4 regions of the Streptomyces sp. NPDC048291 genome follow, and region 1 is predicted to be linked to each of the others. Evidence: riboswitches for the same ligand, from Rfam matches in the RefSeq annotation. Region 1 holds a riboswitch; each other region holds the start of a gene.
What was found. A riboswitch is a leader RNA that binds a small molecule or an ion and turns the genes downstream of it on or off. The one in region 1 is predicted to bind S-adenosylmethionine.

Region 1 (4,203 bases):
CACGGCGTTCGCGTCCGGCCCGATGGCCGAGAGCCCTGAGACCAGCCCGCCGCCGCCCCTCCTGGCGTGCAGCGAACCGTCTTCGCGCAGGTCGTACGAGACCGGGCCGCGGTTCGAGGCGACCAGCACCTCGGCACCGCCGGTGGAAGCCATGGGGGAAGCCATACGCGTCAACCTAGCCCGGCCCGTAAACGCTCAAACGTACGGCAGCGCCCGACGCGCCGCCGTATACGGCCGTACGGCGAACTCACGCCACCTTGCGTTCGGCGTACTCCGCGATCTCCGCCATCGGCGGCCGTTCCTCCGTGTCCACGGAGTACGTGCGCGGTTCGAAGCCGTCCTCGCCCCGTTCGAACTGGGTGAGGGAGGGGCGGATCAGGTGGCCGCGGGCCAGCCGCAGCTGGGCCGTGCGGTAGATCGCGGCGGACATCCGGCCGAGGGCCTGGCCGTCCTGGTGGCGGTGCTTGCGGACGCCGACGTCGACCTGGGCCAGCGCGTCGAGCCCGACCAGGTGCAGGGCGTCGACCAGCATGCCCAGCTCCACGCCGTAGCCGACCGGGAAGGGGAGCTGTTCGAGGAGCGAGCGGCGGGCCGCGTACTCGCCGCCGAGCGGCTGGACGAAACCGGCCAGCTGCGGCCAGTGCATGTTCAGCAGCGGGCGGGCCATCAGCTCGGTGACCCGGCCGCCCTGTCCGGCGGCGCCGCCGAGCGGGCGGTCGTACATCGCCTTGACCAGGTCCACGTCCGGGTCGGTGAGGAGCGGGCCGACGATGCCGGTGACGAAGTCGGAGGAGAAGTCGCGCAGGTCGGCGTCGATGAAGCAGACGACGTCACCCGACGTGACGAGCAGCGAGCGCCAGAGGACCTCGCCCTTGCCGGGGACGGCGGGAATGCGGGGCAGGATCGCGTCGCGGTGCACGACGCGGGCGCCGGCCGCCGCGGCGACGGCCGCCGTGCGGTCGGTGGAGCCGGAGTCGACGACGACGATCTCGTCGACGAGCGGCACCTGCTGCATGAGGTCGTGGCGGATGATCGCGACGATGTCGCCGACGGTCTCCTCCTCGTTGAGCGCGGGCAGCACGACGCTGACCGTCTGCCCGGAGGACCGTTTGGCGGCCATGACCCGGTGCAGCGGACGATCGGTTACGGACCAGGAGCGGGTGGCCAGCCAGCGCTCGACTTCTTCCAGCACGGTCAGCGGCTCCTCACTGTCACGGCCACACGGGGACGTGTGATCCATCTCGCGGTTCGGACGACTCTCTCAACTGTCCTGGCCTTCGGTTACAGTCTTGAACAACGCCGATGACCATCGCATGTCCTGGGGTCACCCGGCGTTGACAACCGCATACCGCTCATCCAGAGGGGCAGAGGGAAACGGCCCGTTGAAGCCCCGGCAACCCTCCAGTCGGTTCTCGTAGATCGCCGATCAGTGTCGATCGCTCGCGAGGCTCCCGGCTAGGGAAGGTGCCAAATCCGTCTCACGGCGAGATGCGTCGTGAGGAAGATGAGGAGAAAGGGCCTCGCCTCACATGGCTGCGCAGACTGTTGCACCCACCACCGACTCTACGACCGTCGACCTCGGTCCCGCCGCTGCCCTGAGCTGCCGCGAGTGCGGTCACCGGGTGCCACTCGGCCCGGTTTTCGCCTGCGAGGAGTGTTTCGGCCCGCTGGAGATCGCGTACGACTTCTCGGCCTACGACACCGAGGAACTCCGCAAGACGATCGAAGCGGGTCCCGCGAACATCTGGCGCTACGCGCCGCTGCTGCCCGTCCCCGCGGACGTGGCGACCAAGCCGAACATCAACCCCGGCTGGACCAAGCTCGTCCAGGCCGACAACCTGGCGCGCGAGCTGGGGGTCACCGGCGGGCTGTACGTGAAGGACGACTCCGGCAACCCGACGCACTCCTTCAAGGACCGCGTCGTCGCCCAGGCCGTCGAGGCCGCCCGCGCCTTCGGCTACACCACCCTCTCCTGCTCCTCCACCGGCAACCTGGCCGGCGCGGTCGGTGCCGCCGCCGCCCGGGCCGGCTTCCGCTCCTGCGTCTTCATCCCGCACGACCTGGAGCAGGGCAAGGTCGTCATGGCCGCGATCTACGGCGGCGAGCTCGTCGGCATCGAGGGCAACTACGACGACGTGAACCGTTTCTGCTCCGAGCTGATCGGCGACCCGGCCGGCGAGGGCTGGGGCTTCGTCAACGTCAACCTGCGGCCGTACTACGCGGAGGGCTCCAAGACCCTGGCGTACGAGATCTGCGAGCAGCTCGGCTGGCGGATCCCGGACCAGCTGGTCATCCCGATCGCCTCCGGCTCGCAGCTCACGAAGATCGACAAGGGTCTGCAGGAGCTGATCAAGCTCGGTCTCGTCGAGGACAGGCCGTACAAGATCTTCGGCGCCCAGGCCGAGGGGTGCTCGCCGGTGTCGGTGGCCTACAAGGAGGGCCACGACGTGGTCCGCCCGCAGAAGCCGAACACCATCGCCAAGTCGCTGGCCATCGGCAACCCGGCCGACGGGCCGTACGTCCTCGACATCGCGCGGCGCACCGGCGGTGCGGTGGAGGACGTCACCGACGAGCAGGTCGTCGACGCCATCAAGCTGCTCGCGCGGACCGAGGGAATCTTCGCGGAAACCGCCGGCGGAGTGACGGTTGGAGTCACCAAAAAGCTCATTGAGAATGGGTTGATTGATCCGGCAAAGTCGGTCGTTGTACTCAACACCGGTGATGGACTGAAGACGCTGGACGCGGTGGCGGGGACCGGACTCACCGCGACCATTCGCCCGAATCTGGAGTCTTTCCGCGAAGCCGGGCTCGCCTGAGTCCCCCGAGAAATAGGGCGTTGCCCAGACCGGAGGTAAAAACGTGAGCGTCACCGTTCGCATCCCCACCATCCTGCGCACCTACACCGGTGGTCAGGCCGAAGTCGCCGCCGAAGGGGCCACCCTCGGCGAGGTCATCTCGGACCTGGAGAAGAAGCACACCGGGATCTCCGCGCGCGTTCTCGACGACCAGGGCAAGCTGCGCCGGTTCGTCAACGTGTACGTCAACGACGACGACGTGCGGTTCGAGCAGGGCCTGGAGACCGCCACCCCGGACGGCGCCGGCGTCTCCATCATCCCGGCCGTCGCCGGCGGCTGACCTGCTGACCTGCTTGACAGGCTGATCGAATGACCGAACATTACCTTCGGTAACGCCGATCACCGACTGTTCATCTGATTGCCCCCTCCGTGAGAGAAGCGGAGGGGGCAATTCTGTGTGGTTGAGCGCGGTAGAGTTGGGGAACACGGTCCCGATCTCCAGGTCGGGAGCCCCGTATTCGATACCGCGAGCCCGACAAGAAGTAGCCAAAGTGCGCGGGTTATATGCGGCTTTTGTGACCTTTACGGGGCCCGACTTGCCCTGAATTCGGCCGAATTCTTGCTACATTCCGGACCCCTTCCGTCCAGAATTCTCGTCCGATTGACCTGTTGCAGACGGCAGTTGGACAGATACATTCAGCCGCGGTCGACGCGTTCCGGCGCACGCCCCCAACCAATGGGGGGTGAGGTCTGACCCGGATCCGCGAAGTGTGGATCTGTGCAAGGGCCAGTAATAGGGGAGTTAGGCATGGCTCAGGGCACCGTCAAGTGGTTCAACGCGGAGAAGGGGTACGGCTTCATCGCGGTCGACGGTGGTGCGGATGTTTTCGTCCACTACAGCGCGATTCAGATGGACGGCTACCGCACCCTGGAGGAAGGTCAGCGAGTCGATTTCGAGATCTCGCAGGGCCAGAAGGGGCCGCAGGCGGACATGGTCCGGCTGGCGACCAGCTGAAGCACGCGCCGACTGACAGCGACGTTCTTCTGTACTTGTCCGAAGGGCTCGTGCCTCCCGGGGCACGGGCCCTTCGGCATGCCCGGGCACGCCCCGCGCGGGCCGGACTCAGGGGGCCCGATCCCCGGGAGGCGCTTGCGCCCGCCCGTCACCCGACCACCACCCCTCAACGAGCACTCGCTTCGCGAGCGCGCCTTGCACTCTCGATGGGCGAGTGCTAATCATTGGCGTTAGCACTCTGAAGGTGAGAGTGACAACGAAGGACCGGGTCGGTGAGGCCCGCAGGCCGGGTGGGGCAAGAAACCCACGGGTCGGCGAGCCGTCCGTCGCGGGCGCGGGCGCGGTCCGAAGACTCACCCCCAGTCCTGGAGGGACCACTTCACATGGCCAAGA
Region 2 (4,203 bases), on a different contig from region 1:
CGCGAGGTCCGAGGACAGGTCCGTGTAGTCGGGTGTGGTGTGCGCCAGGACGCTGGTCGCCGACCGGGTGCCGGTCGGGAAGACGGTGGCGGCGATCTGTTTCCGGTCGACGGCGGCCGAGATCGCCTGCCGGACCTTCGTGTCCTTCAGCAGGGGCCGGGAGTTGTTGAGCCCGAGGCCGAACACCACTCCGGGGTTGGCCCGGCTCCGCAGGGTGACCTGGCCGCCCTTGAGCGCCGCCTCGTCGGCCCTGCCGACGCTGCTGATGGCGTCCACCTGCCCGGACTGGAGACTGCCGGCCCGCACCCCCGCCTCGGGCACGACCTTGAACACCAGCCGGTCCAGGTAGGCCTCGCCCTTCTTCGTCCAGAGCGAGGAGCCCCAGTCGTACCCGGTCCGCCTGTCCAGGGTGATCGACTGGTTCTGCACGTACTGCTTCAGCACGAACGGCCCGGACCCGACCACCCCGTCGCTGCACTTCCGCTGCGGGCTCTGCCTGATGCTCGCCGAGGACTCGATGCCCAGCGAGTGGGTCGAAGTCGCCTGCAGGAACTGGGCGTTGGGCTGCTCGAAGGCCACCTTGACGGTGAGCGGGTCGACCGCGGTGGTGCTCTTGACGCCGCTCAGGTAGCCCTCGGCGAGGGTGCCCAGGGCGCCGAGCCTCGGCACCGCGTCGAAGTTGTCCTTGACCACCTGCGCGGTCAGCTTCGAACCGTCGCTGAAGGTGACTCCGGACCGCAGACGGAATGTGAACGTCCGCGCGTCGGCGCTGATGTCCCAGCTCTTGGCGAGCCACGGCACGATCCTGCCGGTCTTCGGGTCCTGGTCGGTCAGGGAGTCCACGATCTGGCGTACCGAGTAGATGGTGTCGTTGCTGCCGACCTGCTGCGGATCCAGGCAGCCGGCGTCGGAGCCCACCGCGAAGGTCAGGGTGCCGCCGGACTTGGCCGGGCCGCTGCCGCCGCCGGAGCCGTCGTCGCCCGAACCGCACGCGGTCAGCAGGACGCTGGTGGTCAGGAGCGCGGCCAGGGGCGCCCATCGGATGGTTCTGAAATCCGGGAGTGCTCTCACGGAGGGGTCTCTCCTACTCGTGTCACCCAGGCGCGACCGCGCAGGGAAGTGCGGTGCGGGGACGGGCAGGTGCGTGCGACCCGGGCGGATCGAACCCGGCCGGGGATGCGCTGCGCAGACAGGGGGTTGGCATGCCGACGACACCGGGAACCGGCGGCGGGCGGAACGGCGGCGCGATGACGCCGTGGCCGGTGACGGAGGTCAGCCGGCGCCGGCCGCGCGGGTCAGACCCGACAGAGGCAGCTGGTCGAGCGCTTCAGATCGATGTGGCGCCGGCGCGAGAGCCTGGAGTACGCCGTGGCGTCGGTGGGGGAGGCCGCAGGATCGACGCTGTGCCGCATGCCGGTCCCTCCCCTTCTCCGGCCCCGGTCACGGGGCCACGCGCTTGCGGGAGTCGTCGGTGACCCCGCCGGGCTTTCACCTGGAGCACCCCACCGCGCGGGAGGGTTGCCGGTCAGCGAGCCAGGGCTTGACGCTGACACTCAATGCCGTTGGTGATGCTACGGACCGGTTTTGTCGTACGTCAATGCCACGACCTGACGCCCCCTCCGGGAGGCAGGGGCCGTCTCACGGGCCGGGACGGACGGTGGACGCACCTTGTTCCGCGTGCTGTGCTCCGGTCATGGAGACCGCAGGTCGGGCACACGCCCTGTGGCTCGGCCCGGCACGCGCTCACGGATGGAATCGCCACCGGCCCTCGGAGACGACGTCCACCTTGCCGTCCCTGACGCGGATCGCCGTGTCGTCGTCGATGAAATAGACCGGGAAGTCCGCGCGCGAGGCGATGCGGTCGGCCCACGGGTCGTCCCGCTCGGGGAAGTCCGGCGAATACAGGTGGGGCTTGAGATACCAGTCGAAGAGGCCGAACGGCGGCTCCACGGTCGTCGCCCCGAGCACGTGGAGGTCCGGTGTGTCCCCGATGACGTCGGCCGAATGGGCGGTCAGGTTCCGGCTGAAGATCATGGAGCCGGCGCTGACTCCCACGTAGACCCGGCTCGCCAGCGCCTCCAGGAAGCCGTCGGCAAGGCCGTTGCCGGTGATGCTGCGCGCGAGGTGGTAGTGGTTGCCGCCCTCGACGTAGATGACGTCGGCGTGGAGCAGCCGGTCGAGCACCAGCTGCCGGGGCAGGCCGTTCAGCTCCAGGACGTCGAACTCCCGCCAGCCGAGACCGTGCAGTCGGTTCATGTCCGCGAGGAACCATCCGTGGTCCCCGGGCTCGGCGACGGACGCCGTGGGAACGAACACGACGTTGGCCGACGAGAACGGCTTGCCCAGCATGTCCCGCAGCGCGTCCCGCAGCGTCTCGTTGCGCAGGCCGCTCGCCGTCAGCAGAAGGTTCATCGAGCGAGCCAACCATGATCGGGGGACGCGCGCAACGAACCAGCGAACGGCCCGACCTCTCGGTGTGGGAGCGTGCTGGTGGCAACGCCGAGGAGTACCTGTTGATCTTCGGCTGCCCCGAGCAGCTCGCGGCCCGGCGGGACGGCCGCCCCCCCCACATCACCGGAGTCACCGCGTGAACCAGCCGAAGGAGAGCCGCCCATGACCACCTTCCCCACCGCGCAGGCCGTGCGGACCACCCCCGAGGGTCTCCTGTGGGAGCCGAGCGAACGCTGGGTGCGGGGCCGCAAGGGCGAGGTCACGGTCGTCGACAGCCGCCACCCCGTCCTCGTCTGGGAGCCGGGTGTTCCCGTACCCCTGTACGCGTTCCCGCGCGCGGAGGTGCGCGAGGAACTCCTGCGTCCCGCGGAGAACCCGCCGACCGGCACCCACACCGGCTCGCGGATCTTCTACGACGTCGAGGTCGACGGCGAGCTGCTGGCGAACGCGGCCTGGACCTTCCCGGCCGCCGACCTGGCCGGCCACATCGCCTTCGAGTGGTTCCGGCGCGTCGGACGGGGCCTGGACCACTGGTACGAGGAGGAGGAAGAGATCTTCGTCCACCCCCGTGACCCGCACAAGCGGGTGGACGCCATCCCCAGCAGCCGTCACCTCGTGGTCGAGATCGACGGCACGGTCGTCGCGGACACCCGCCGCCCGGTCCTGCTCTTCGAGACCGGCCTGCCCACCCGTTACTACGTCCCGCGCGAGGACGTCCGCCTCGACCTGCTCGAAGCCACCGACCACCACACCGGCTGCCCCTACAAGGGGACCGCCCGGTACTGGTCGTGGCGCGGCGAGGCCGACGTCCCGCCCGACGTCGTCTGGAGCTACCCGGACCCGTTGCCCGCGGTCGGCGCCGTCAAGGGGCTCCTCGCGTTCTACAACGAGGCCGTCGACATCACCCTCGACGGCGAACGGCTGGCGCGCCCCGTCACCCACTTCACCAAGGCGCTCACGGAGCGGCAGCGCACCTGAGGACCGGCGCGAAACCGCGGACGCGGTCCTTGTGCACGATCCCGGCTGGACGCCCTGCTGGAGCACGCCGGGACCCTGGACGACCCCGGGCAGGTCCGCCGCAGCCTCAACGAGTGGCACGACACGGTACGTGCCGCCGCTCACAACACCACCGTCTGGTCACTGCTGCACACCGTCGACGCCCAGGTGAAGACCAGCGCCCCTGGCGGACCCGCACGGTCGAGGACACCTTCGACGCGACCCTCGGCGAACACCGGGCGATCACCGAGGCGATCCGGGAGGACGACGCCGAGACGGCCCGGCTGCGCATGCTCGCGCACCACGAACACGACCGGGACACGCGCATCCGGCAGAAGGTGCGCCGGGACACCGGCGGTGGACTGCCGCCCGGCTGACGGCGGTCGGGGACGGCGGTCCGGGACGGCCCGGGTCGGTCCGGCAGCCCGTTGCGGGTTGCCGTATGCCCGGTCGTCTGGAAAGTGCGCTCTTGTCATGACAGGGCGGGACGGCGGACTCTGGCAGCAGGCACGGCGGTACGCGTACCGGACGTCGGATCCCCGACGGCCCTGAGGCGGCTCAGGAGGCTCCCGGATGTCGGTTTCACCGGAGTGCGGCATCGATGGTCCTGCCCTCACCGAACACGAGGCGGAGGCACTGGTCGAGGGAATCTGCTTCAAGACGGGCCCGCCGCGCAGCGTCGGGGTCGAGGTGGAGTGGCTCGTCCACCGGGAGCGGGCACCGCACGACCCGGTGGGCCGGGCCGAGTTGGCAGCG
Region 3 (4,203 bases), on a different contig from region 1:
GGATGACGCCGGGGCGCAGGGCGAGCGCGCGGGCGATGGCGACGCGCTGCTGCTGGCCGCCGGAGAGCTGCCGGGGGTAGGCGCCGATCCGCTCGCCGAGGCCGACCCGTTCCAGGAGTTCCTTGGCGAGGGCCTGGGCAGCGGGCCTGCTGAGCCTCCCGGTGGCGGCCGGGGCGGCGGCCACGTTGTCCAGCACGGTCAGGTGCGGGAAGAGGTTGAAGTTCTGGAAGACGAAGCCGATCCGGCCGCGCTGGGCCAGGATGGCGCGCTCGCTCAGCTCCTTGAACCGGTCGCCGTGGCGCTTCACGCCGATCGGCTCGCCGTTGACGCTGACGTGGCCGCGCTCGGGCTTCTCCAGGTGGTTGATGACCCTGAGAAGCGTGGACTTGCCGGAGCCGGACGGGCCGAGGACGACGGTGACCTCGCCCGGGCGGACGGTCAGGTCGATGCCGTCGAGGACGCGGTGGGCGCCGTACCACTTGTGGACGCCGTGGATCTCCAGGGCGGCGGGGGCCGTCTCCAGGGTGTCGGTGGTGGTCATACCGCGGCCTCCCGGCGGATGCGGGCGCGCAGGTCGGTGAGGCCGGCGCGGAGTTTCTGCAGGGGGGTCGGCGGCAGCGCGCGGGTGGCGCCGCGGGCGTAGTACCGCTCCACGTAGAACTGGATCACGGAGACGACGCTGGTCAGGATCAGGTACCAGACGGTCACCACCAGGAGCAGCGGCACGATGTCACCGGGGTAGGTGGAGCCCATGCTCTGCGCGGAGCCGAAGAGGTCGAGCAGCGAGACGTAGAAGACCAGCGAGGTGCTCTTGATCAGGCCGATCAGCTGGTTGACGTAGTTCGGGGTGATCGACCTGAGCGCCTGCGGGAACACGATCTTCCGGAACTGGTAGCCCTTGGGCAGGCCGAGCGCGGCGGCCGCCTCGTGCTGGCCCTGATCCACGGAGAGGATGCCGCCGCGCACCACCTCGGCCGCGTAGGCGGCCTCGTTGAGGCTGAGGCCGATGACGGCGACGACCATGTCGGTGGCGAGCCTCGACTCGTCGAAGGAGAAGAAGGCCGGCCCGAAGGGGACACCGATGCTCAACGTCTTGTACAGGGCGCTGAAGTTGTAGAGGAAGAGCAGGACCACGATGAGCGGTATGGAGCGCAGCGCCCACACGTAGGTCCAGCTGACCGCGCGCAGCACGGGGCTCCTGGAGAGCCGGGCCAGGGCGAGCAGGATGCCACCGAGCAGGCCCAGCACCGCGCTGTAGGCGGCGACTTCGAGGGTGATGGCCAGTCCGTCGAGGATGGTCGGGCGCAGGAACCAGTAGCCGAAGCGGTCCCACTGGTAGAAGGGGTTGGTGACCAGTCCGTGGGCGAACTGGGCGACGAGGACCAGGGCGACCGCGGTGGCGATCCACCGTCCCGGCCTGCGCAGCGGCAGAACGCGCTGTGCGGCGAGGGGTTCTGACGGTTCGTCGGCGGCGGGGGGCGCCTCGGGGGCGGCGATCGTGGCGCCTGGGGGTTCACTCATGGCGGGCTCCGGCGGAGTCGGACACCCACGTGTCCCACGGCGGAGGCCGCGCACCGGGCCGTGTTCGGGCACGGAACGGTGCGCGGGGGCGCGCGGGGCACGGGGCTGGGCGGACGGCGGCACACCGGGCGGCCGGTGTTTCGACGGGGACGCTGGGGTGCGGAACTGCGGGAAACCGGCGGGAAGGCCTGGTCAGACCCGACAGCGGGCACAGCCCGGTGCGGTACACGCGCTACACAGGGCGCTGTTGACACGGAGCAGGTCGACGGCGCGGTCGGCGACGAGCGGGCTCCGGTACGGGCGTACGCAGCCCTCGGCGCGGCGCTGGGCCGTCCTGGAAGCTGCGTACATGTCCGTCACCTGTCACTGTCGTGCCGGCCCCGGAGGGGCCTCGCGCTTACCGAATCGTCGCTTGCCGAAACGTCGTCGGTCCGGTCGTCACCTGGGGCACCCCACCGCGGTGCGAGGGTTGCCGGTCAGCAAGCCAGGGCTTGACGCTGACGCTCTTGACCGTTCTGAGCCGTAAGTAAGTCAGTTGCCCGAACGAATGTCAACGCCTGTCCGATGGGCGAAACGGTCCGGACCGCTCTCACCTGCGCGGACCGCGGGGAGCGTCCGCCGCGTGGCCTGCCCAGTCCAGGATCTGGACAGCCGCGCCGGCGGCCTCCAGGCCCCGGCAACGGCCGTGGTGGCGGCGGGCGATGCCGTCGAGGTCGAGGTGGACACCGAAGGCCGGATGGGCGGCCAGCCGCCGGGCGTAGGCCCACAGCACCGGGTGCCCGGCGACGGCGTGCACGGCGGCGGCGTCCAGGTGGTTGCGGTGCACGGTGTCGAGTTGCACCAGGGCCACCCACAACTCGATGTCCGCCGCGGTGAGTTGCCCGCCGACCAGGAACTCCACCCCGGTCAGCCGGCGCTCCAGCCCGTCCAGGGCGGCGAGCAGCACCTCCAGCGCCTCCGGGTCGCCGCCCGCGCTCCCGGCCTGCTGAGCGGCCTGCTCGATGTCCTCGGCGCAGAGCCGCTCGACGGCCTCGATCTCGGCCTCGGCGCCGCACGGGTAGAGCCGGGTGACACCGTCACCGAAGTGCTGGTCCAGGTCGCGCAGGATGTCCCGGCTGTGGGTGCTGACGATCCTGCCGGACCAGCCGTCGCTGAACACCGGAGCGAGGGCCGGTCCCGAGTAGCGGTGCGCGCTGGCCTCGTACAGCGGGCGCAGCGCCGTGTGGCCGCCGTCGGGACGGTCCGGGACGGCGGGCAGGAAGGTGACCGGACAACAGTCGTCCAGGGCCAGCAGGCTGTGGCCGACGGCGATGCGGAGGCCGTCGGGACAGGCCGTGGAGAGGTGCAGCCGGTAGCGGCGCGGCACGGCGTAGTGGCCGCTGCGCGCGTCGCGGCCGATGCGGCCCCGGAAGGCGGGGGCGGTGCGGACGGACGGCAGGGCGGCGAGTGGAGTGATGGACATGCGTCTCCCCGGGGGCGGGCGGGCGCGCGGACGTACGCGCGGCGGAAGCGTTCGTCGGTGGGTTCTCGGTGAGCCGTGGACCGGTGGGCCGCGGCTCGGCGAGGGGGGGCTCGGCCAGAGGGACTCACCGAGAGGCATCTCGGTGAGCCGTGGCTCGACGGGCCGTGGTGTCTCCCGGCGGGTGGGGACCCGCCCGTACGGCCGGGGCCGGCCGCTCAGTCTCTGCGGCCGGTCGCGCCACACATCCGCAACAGGTCGATGTGGCGGCGGGAGGTGAGCAGGGGGGCCGTCCAGGGTGCGGGGCTCTCTCGGCGCTGTCGGCCGGTGAGCGTGCGCAGGCGACCCATCGTTCCCTACCTTTTCACTAGGATTCCCACCTGGAGTGTCGATCGGCCCTCGCCCGGCGTCAAGGGGGCGTCCACGCCTGGGACACCGGGCCCCGACTTGCCGCCGGCCGGCCGGGGCGGTGCGCTGGTGGCGGGGGCCGAGTGACAGGAGCCGGAGCCGATGACCGAGCCCCCGGGTCCCGGGCCGGTGCCGGGTGCCGTACCCGAGACCTTCGCGTTCCGCTGCGGGCGGTGCGGCCACGGCTGGGAGGCCACCTTCCAGGCGGTGTTCTTCACCGACCCGGTCGCCGACCCGGAGCTGCAGTCCACCCTGGAGTACGTCGACGAGGCCGGCCGGGCCGTGCCGTCGCCGCTCTCGGACGCGGTGTGCCCGCGCTGCGGCAGCCGGCGGGTGCGGATCACGGCGGCCGGGTCATGACGCTCACCCGAATGGCACGTGCGGGTGGTCGGCGCTCGTGGCCGGTGGTGGCGTGGAGGGACGTACCGGCGCCGTCCGCCCGGTGACGTACCGCGTTCCCGAGGAGGCAGTCGCGATGACCCGTCGTCCGTCCCGACCCGCGCGTGTGCTCGCCACGGCCCTGGCGACGGGGACCCTGCTCGCCACGGCGGTGGCCTGTTCGGACGGCAGCGGCTCCCCCGAGGCCGCGGCCGTCTCCCCCGCCGCCGAGCGCTCCCCGGCCCCGTCGCGCACCCCCGCCCTCACCGGCCCGGGGGCGCAGGCCGCGCTGATCACGCCGGCCGACATCGAGGACGACTGGCAGTTGGCCAACGACGCGGCCACCTGGCGCAACCAGATGCTGGTCGGGAAGGTCGACGTCGCCGAGTTCCTCAACGCCAAGTCCGACGCGGCCGACTGCCAGCGGCTGCTGGACA
Region 4 (4,203 bases), on a different contig from region 1:
CTCGGCTACGCGGTCGCCAACGCCACGTCCCCGCAGTCGCTGGTGGGCGCGTCCGGGGCGATCTCGGCGGTGCTCGGAGCGTTCCTGTACCTGTTCCCCAACGCCCGCGTGACCAGTCTCCTCCCCTTCCTCTTCTTCCTCCCGCTCCGGTTCCCGGCCTGGGTGGTCCTCCCGTTCTGGGCGGCCCTCCAGTGGGTGGCCCTGAACCAGGCCCCCTCCGGCCCCGGCGTCGCCTACCTCGCCCACCTGGTCGGCTTCGGACTCGGGTTCGGGTACGCGTGGGTGCGGTACAGGAAAAAGAAGGGCGCGAAGCGCGGCCTTGGAAGGGTGGTGGTGGGCGACGGGCGGGCGACTAAAGTGAAGGTCGCCCCAGCTCCGGCACCCGAGGGAGAGAACCAGCCGTGATCACCGCGATCGTCCTCATCAAGACCAGCGTGGACCGGATCCCCGAGATCGCGGAACGGATCGCCGCGCTGGAAAGCGTCAGCGAGGTCTTCTCCGTCACCGGCACGTACGACCTGATCGCCATGGTCCGGGTGAAGCAGCACGAGGACCTGGCCGAGGTCATCCCCGGCTCCATCAGCAAGATCCCCGGCGTGGAGGCCACGGACACGCACGTCGCGTTCCGCACGTACTCCCAGCACGACCTGGAGGCGGCGTTCGCGATCGGCCTGGACAGCTAGAAGACGCCGTCGGCTGCAGCGCGCCTTTCTTTTGGGGGCGCGGGGAACTGCGCGATCAGCCCCCACCGGCCCGCAGCGTGGTCCCCCGCGGGTGCGTCGTGGCTTGTCGCGCAGTTCCCCGCGCCCCCAAGAAGGTGGGTCAGCTCACCGCCGGGACGCAGCGGCCGTCCTCCGTACGGTAGGACCACTTGGCACCGTCGGTCACCAGTTCCCGTACCGCCGTCACGAAGCGCTCCACGTGTTCGTCCGGCGTCCCCGCCCCGAAGCTCACGCGGATCGCGTTGAGGGACTTCTCGCCCGGTGCCGCCTCCGGCGCCCCGCACTCGCCCTGGGTCTGCGGGTCGGAGCCGAGGAGGGTCCTGACCAGCGGGTGGGCGCAGAACAGGCCGTCGCGGACGCCGATGCCGTACTCGGCGGAGAGGGCGGCGGCGAAGTGGCTGCTGTTCCAGCCCTCCACCACGAAGCTGATCACGCCGACGCGGGGCGCGTCGTCGCCGAAGAGGGAGAGGACCCGGACCTCCGGGACCTCGGCCAGCCCCGCCCGCACCTTCTCGATCAGGTGCCGCTCGCGGGCGACCAGCGTGTCGAAGCCGGCCTCGGTGAGCGCCTTGCAGGCGGAGGCGATGGAGTAGGCGCCGATCACGTTGGGCGACCCCGCCTCGTGCCGCGCCGCGCTCTCGTGCCACTCCACGGCCACTCCCCCGTCCTCACGCCGGGTGACCTTGCGGCTGGCGCCGCCGCCCGCGAGGTAGGGCTCGGCGGCCCGGAGCCAGTCGGCGCGGCCGGCGAGGACGCCGGAGCCGAAGGGGGCGTACAGCTTGTGGCCGGAGAAGGCGATCCAGTCGACGTCCAGGTCCCGGACGGAGACCGGGTGGTGCGGGGCCAGCTGGGCGGCGTCCAGGACGATCCGGGCGCCGTGCGCGTGGGCGGCCGCCGCGAGTTCCCGTACCGGCCACAGCTCGCCGGTGACGTTGGACGCGCCGGTGACGCAGACCAGGGCCGGACCGTAGGGGTCGCGGGCGGCGAGGGCGCGTTCCAGGGTCTCGACGGCCTGCCGCGGGGTGCGGGGGGCGTTGAGGTAGGTGACCCGGGCGTCCTGCCACGGCAGCAGGGAGGCGTGGTGCTCGGTCTCGAAGACGAAGACCTGGCAGTCGGCGGGGAGGGCGCGGGCCAGGAGGTTCAGGGAGTCCGTGGTGGAGCGGGTGAAGACCAGCTGGTCGTCGGGGCGGCAGTCGAGGAACTCGGCGACGGTCCGGCGGGCGTTCTCGAAGAGGTCCGTGGAGAGCTGGGAGAGGTAGCCGGCGCCGCGGTGGACGCTACCGTAGTAGGGGGCGTACGCCGCGACGTCGTCCCAGACCCGCTGGAGGGCGGGGGCGCTGGCCGCGTAGTCGAGGGCGGCGTAGGCGACCTCGCCGCCGGTGACCAGCGGGACGGTGACATCCCGGCCCAGAACAGGCAATGGGGCACAAACGGACTGGGCGGAGGCAGCGGTGGAGACGGACATGACGGAGCTCCTGTGAGGGTAAGCGGAACCGCCGCGCCGGACGGTGTGTCGACGGCACGGGGAAAGCTGAAAAGGGGTACGCGGAGGCGGGGCTCTACGCCCTATCGCATTCGCTTGCTCACAGAAGGCTCCCTCGTACGACCAGGACCCCTGGTGCTTCGAGGGGTCCGCGCTTGCCGTAGACCTCGCTGCCTACGGCCTGGTCTTCACCCGGGGCACCCCGCCACGGACGGAGGGTTGCCGGACAGTCGGCCGGGGCCTCATGACTGTCACTCATGACCTGAAAAGGAACCTAGGCGAAGTGATCGCCGCCGCGCAACTTCTGTCCGGATGACGGGACAGGGGAGTTTCTCTTTTCTCCGCCGCGACGGCGATCAGCCGCGACGGCGCGGTCCGGTGGTGCCGAACCGCGCCTCGGACCGACGACCGCGGTCCCTACCTGTGCGTCGCCGCCGCCCAGCGCACCAGCGTGCGCTTGGCCGCACCCGAGTCGATCGAGTCGGCCGCCTTGGCCATACCCGCCCGCAGTTGCTCGGCCAGCGACCCGGTGCCCGGGTCCAGGGCCACCAGCGCCGCCGCCGAGTTCAGCAGCACCGCGTCCCGTACCGGGCCCTGTTCGCCGTCCAGGAGCCTGCGGGCGACCTCCGCGTTGTACGACGGGTCGCCGCCCCGCAGCGCCTCCACGGGGACCAGGTCGAGGCCGGCGTCACGGGGGTCGAAGGTCTCCTCCGTGACCTTGCCGTCGCGGACGGTCCAGACGCGGGACGTGGCGGTCGTCGTCAGTTCGTCGAGGCCGTCGTCGCCGCGGAAGACGAGGGAGGAGTGGCCGCGCTCGGCGAAGACGCCCGCGACGACGGGGGCCATGCGGGGGTCGGCGACGCCGACGGCCTGGGCGCGGACCCGTGCCGGGTTGGTCAGCGGGCCGAGGATGTTGAAGACCGTGCGGATGCCCAGCTGGCCGCGCGCGGCGCCCGCGTACCGCAGCGCCGGGTGGAACTTGATGGCGAAGCAGAAGGTGATGCCGGCCTCCTCGGCGACCTCGGCGACCCGCTGCGGGGTCAGGTCGAGGTTGACGCCGAGCTTCTCCAGGACGTCGGAGGCCCCGGACGCGGAGGAGGCCGCGCGGTTGCCGTGCTTGACGACCTTCGCCCCGGTGCCGGCCACCACGAGCGCCGACATCGTGGAGATGTTCACCGTCTTCGCGCCGTCGCCGCCGGTGCCGACGATGTCGACCGTACGGCCCGGCACCTCGATGACGTTGGCGTGCTCGTACATCGTGCGGACGAGCCCGTTGATCTCCTCGACGGTCTCGCCCTTGGCCCGCAGGGCGACGACGAAGCCCGCGATCTGGGCGTCGGTGGCCTGGCCGCGCATGATCTGGTCCATCGCCCAGGCCGTGGCGTCGGCGCTCTGGTCCTGGCCGTACAGCAGCGCGTTCAGTACCTCGGGCCAGGAACGGCCCGCCGCGGTGTCGCCTCCAGCGGGGGTCACAGCGCTCATACGGCCGCTCCTGATCGTCGTACGCCACATATCCGGTTTCCACGCCTACCCTATCCAGCTCCGGGCACCGCGAAGGGCCCCCGTCCGATGTACGGACGGGGGCCCTTCGGCTGTGGCGTGGCGACGCGGTCGATCAGTGGTGGCCGTGGCCGCTCGTGATCTCCTTGTACTCCTCGACGGTGGGCTTCGGGATCTGGTTGTCCTCGCCGTAGTAGGCGCCGCTCAGCTTGGCGCGGAGCTTCTCGGACCCCTTGATCTTGCGCTCGACACCGTTCTCGTCGACCGCCGGGCCGATCTGGGCCGGCTCGTACTGGTGGTGCGCCGTGAGGGTGTGCAGCTGCTCCTGCGAGAGCGGCTCGTGGACCTCGATGAACTCACCGTGCGGCAGCCGCTTGATGATGCCCGTCTCGCGGCCGTGCAGCACCTTGTCGCGGTCCCGGCGCTGGAGGCCCATGCAGATCCGCTTGGTGGCGATGAACGCGATCACCGGTCCGGCGAAGAAGAAGATCCGGACGA

Region 2: it holds a riboswitch for S-adenosylmethionine, as region 1 does, so the genes downstream of both, ACGF5O_RS32620 (putative leader peptide) here and thrC (threonine synthase) in region 1, are expected to answer to the same signal.
Region 3: it holds a riboswitch for S-adenosylmethionine, as region 1 does, so the genes downstream of both, ACGF5O_RS09300 (amino acid ABC transporter permease) here and thrC (threonine synthase) in region 1, are expected to answer to the same signal.
Region 4: it holds a riboswitch for S-adenosylmethionine, as region 1 does, so the genes downstream of both, ACGF5O_RS02230 (aminotransferase class V-fold PLP-dependent enzyme) here and thrC (threonine synthase) in region 1, are expected to answer to the same signal.

Annotation. Positions count from the first base shown of each region.
Region 1 covers NZ_JBICZC010000007.1:189,412-193,614, forward strand. The annotation lists gene ACGF5O_RS20360 (trehalose-6-phosphate synthase) at 1-153, opposite strand, end outside; gene ACGF5O_RS20365 (glucosyl-3-phosphoglycerate synthase) at 248-1,192, opposite strand; SAM riboswitch class I at 1,350-1,511, shown strand; gene thrC (threonine synthase) at 1,530-2,816, shown strand; gene ACGF5O_RS20375 (ubiquitin-like small modifier protein 1) at 2,860-3,135, shown strand; gene ACGF5O_RS20380 (cold-shock protein) at 3,604-3,810, shown strand; gene groL (chaperonin GroEL) at 4,194-4,203, shown strand, end outside.
Region 2 covers NZ_JBICZC010000012.1:446,251-450,453, forward strand. The annotation lists gene ACGF5O_RS32615 (ABC transporter substrate-binding protein) at 1-1,071, opposite strand, end outside; gene ACGF5O_RS32620 (putative leader peptide) at 1,296-1,412, opposite strand; SAM riboswitch class IV at 1,448-1,561, opposite strand; gene ACGF5O_RS32625 (peptidase E) at 1,744-2,412, opposite strand; gene ACGF5O_RS32630 (hypothetical protein) at 2,427-2,591, shown strand; gene ACGF5O_RS32635 (DUF427 domain-containing protein) at 2,614-3,429, shown strand; gene ACGF5O_RS32640 (hypothetical protein) at 3,543-3,824, shown strand; gene egtA (ergothioneine biosynthesis glutamate--cysteine ligase EgtA) at 4,021-4,203, shown strand, end outside.
Region 3 covers NZ_JBICZC010000003.1:379,416-383,618, forward strand. The annotation lists gene ACGF5O_RS09295 (amino acid ABC transporter ATP-binding protein) at 1-541, opposite strand, end outside; gene ACGF5O_RS09300 (amino acid ABC transporter permease) at 538-1,521, opposite strand; SAM riboswitch class IV at 1,910-2,033, opposite strand; gene ACGF5O_RS09305 (glutathione S-transferase C-terminal domain-containing protein) at 2,111-2,983, opposite strand; gene ACGF5O_RS09310 (hypothetical protein) at 3,491-3,748, shown strand; gene ACGF5O_RS09315 (hypothetical protein) at 3,864-4,203, shown strand, end outside.
Region 4 covers NZ_JBICZC010000001.1:519,628-523,830, reverse strand. The annotation lists gene ACGF5O_RS02240 (rhomboid family intramembrane serine protease) at 1-405, shown strand, start outside; gene ACGF5O_RS02235 (Lrp/AsnC family transcriptional regulator) at 402-683, shown strand; gene ACGF5O_RS02230 (aminotransferase class V-fold PLP-dependent enzyme) at 823-2,187, opposite strand; SAM riboswitch class IV at 2,352-2,468, opposite strand; gene trpD (anthranilate phosphoribosyltransferase) at 2,623-3,687, opposite strand; gene ACGF5O_RS02220 (cytochrome bc complex cytochrome b subunit) at 3,821-4,203, opposite strand, start outside.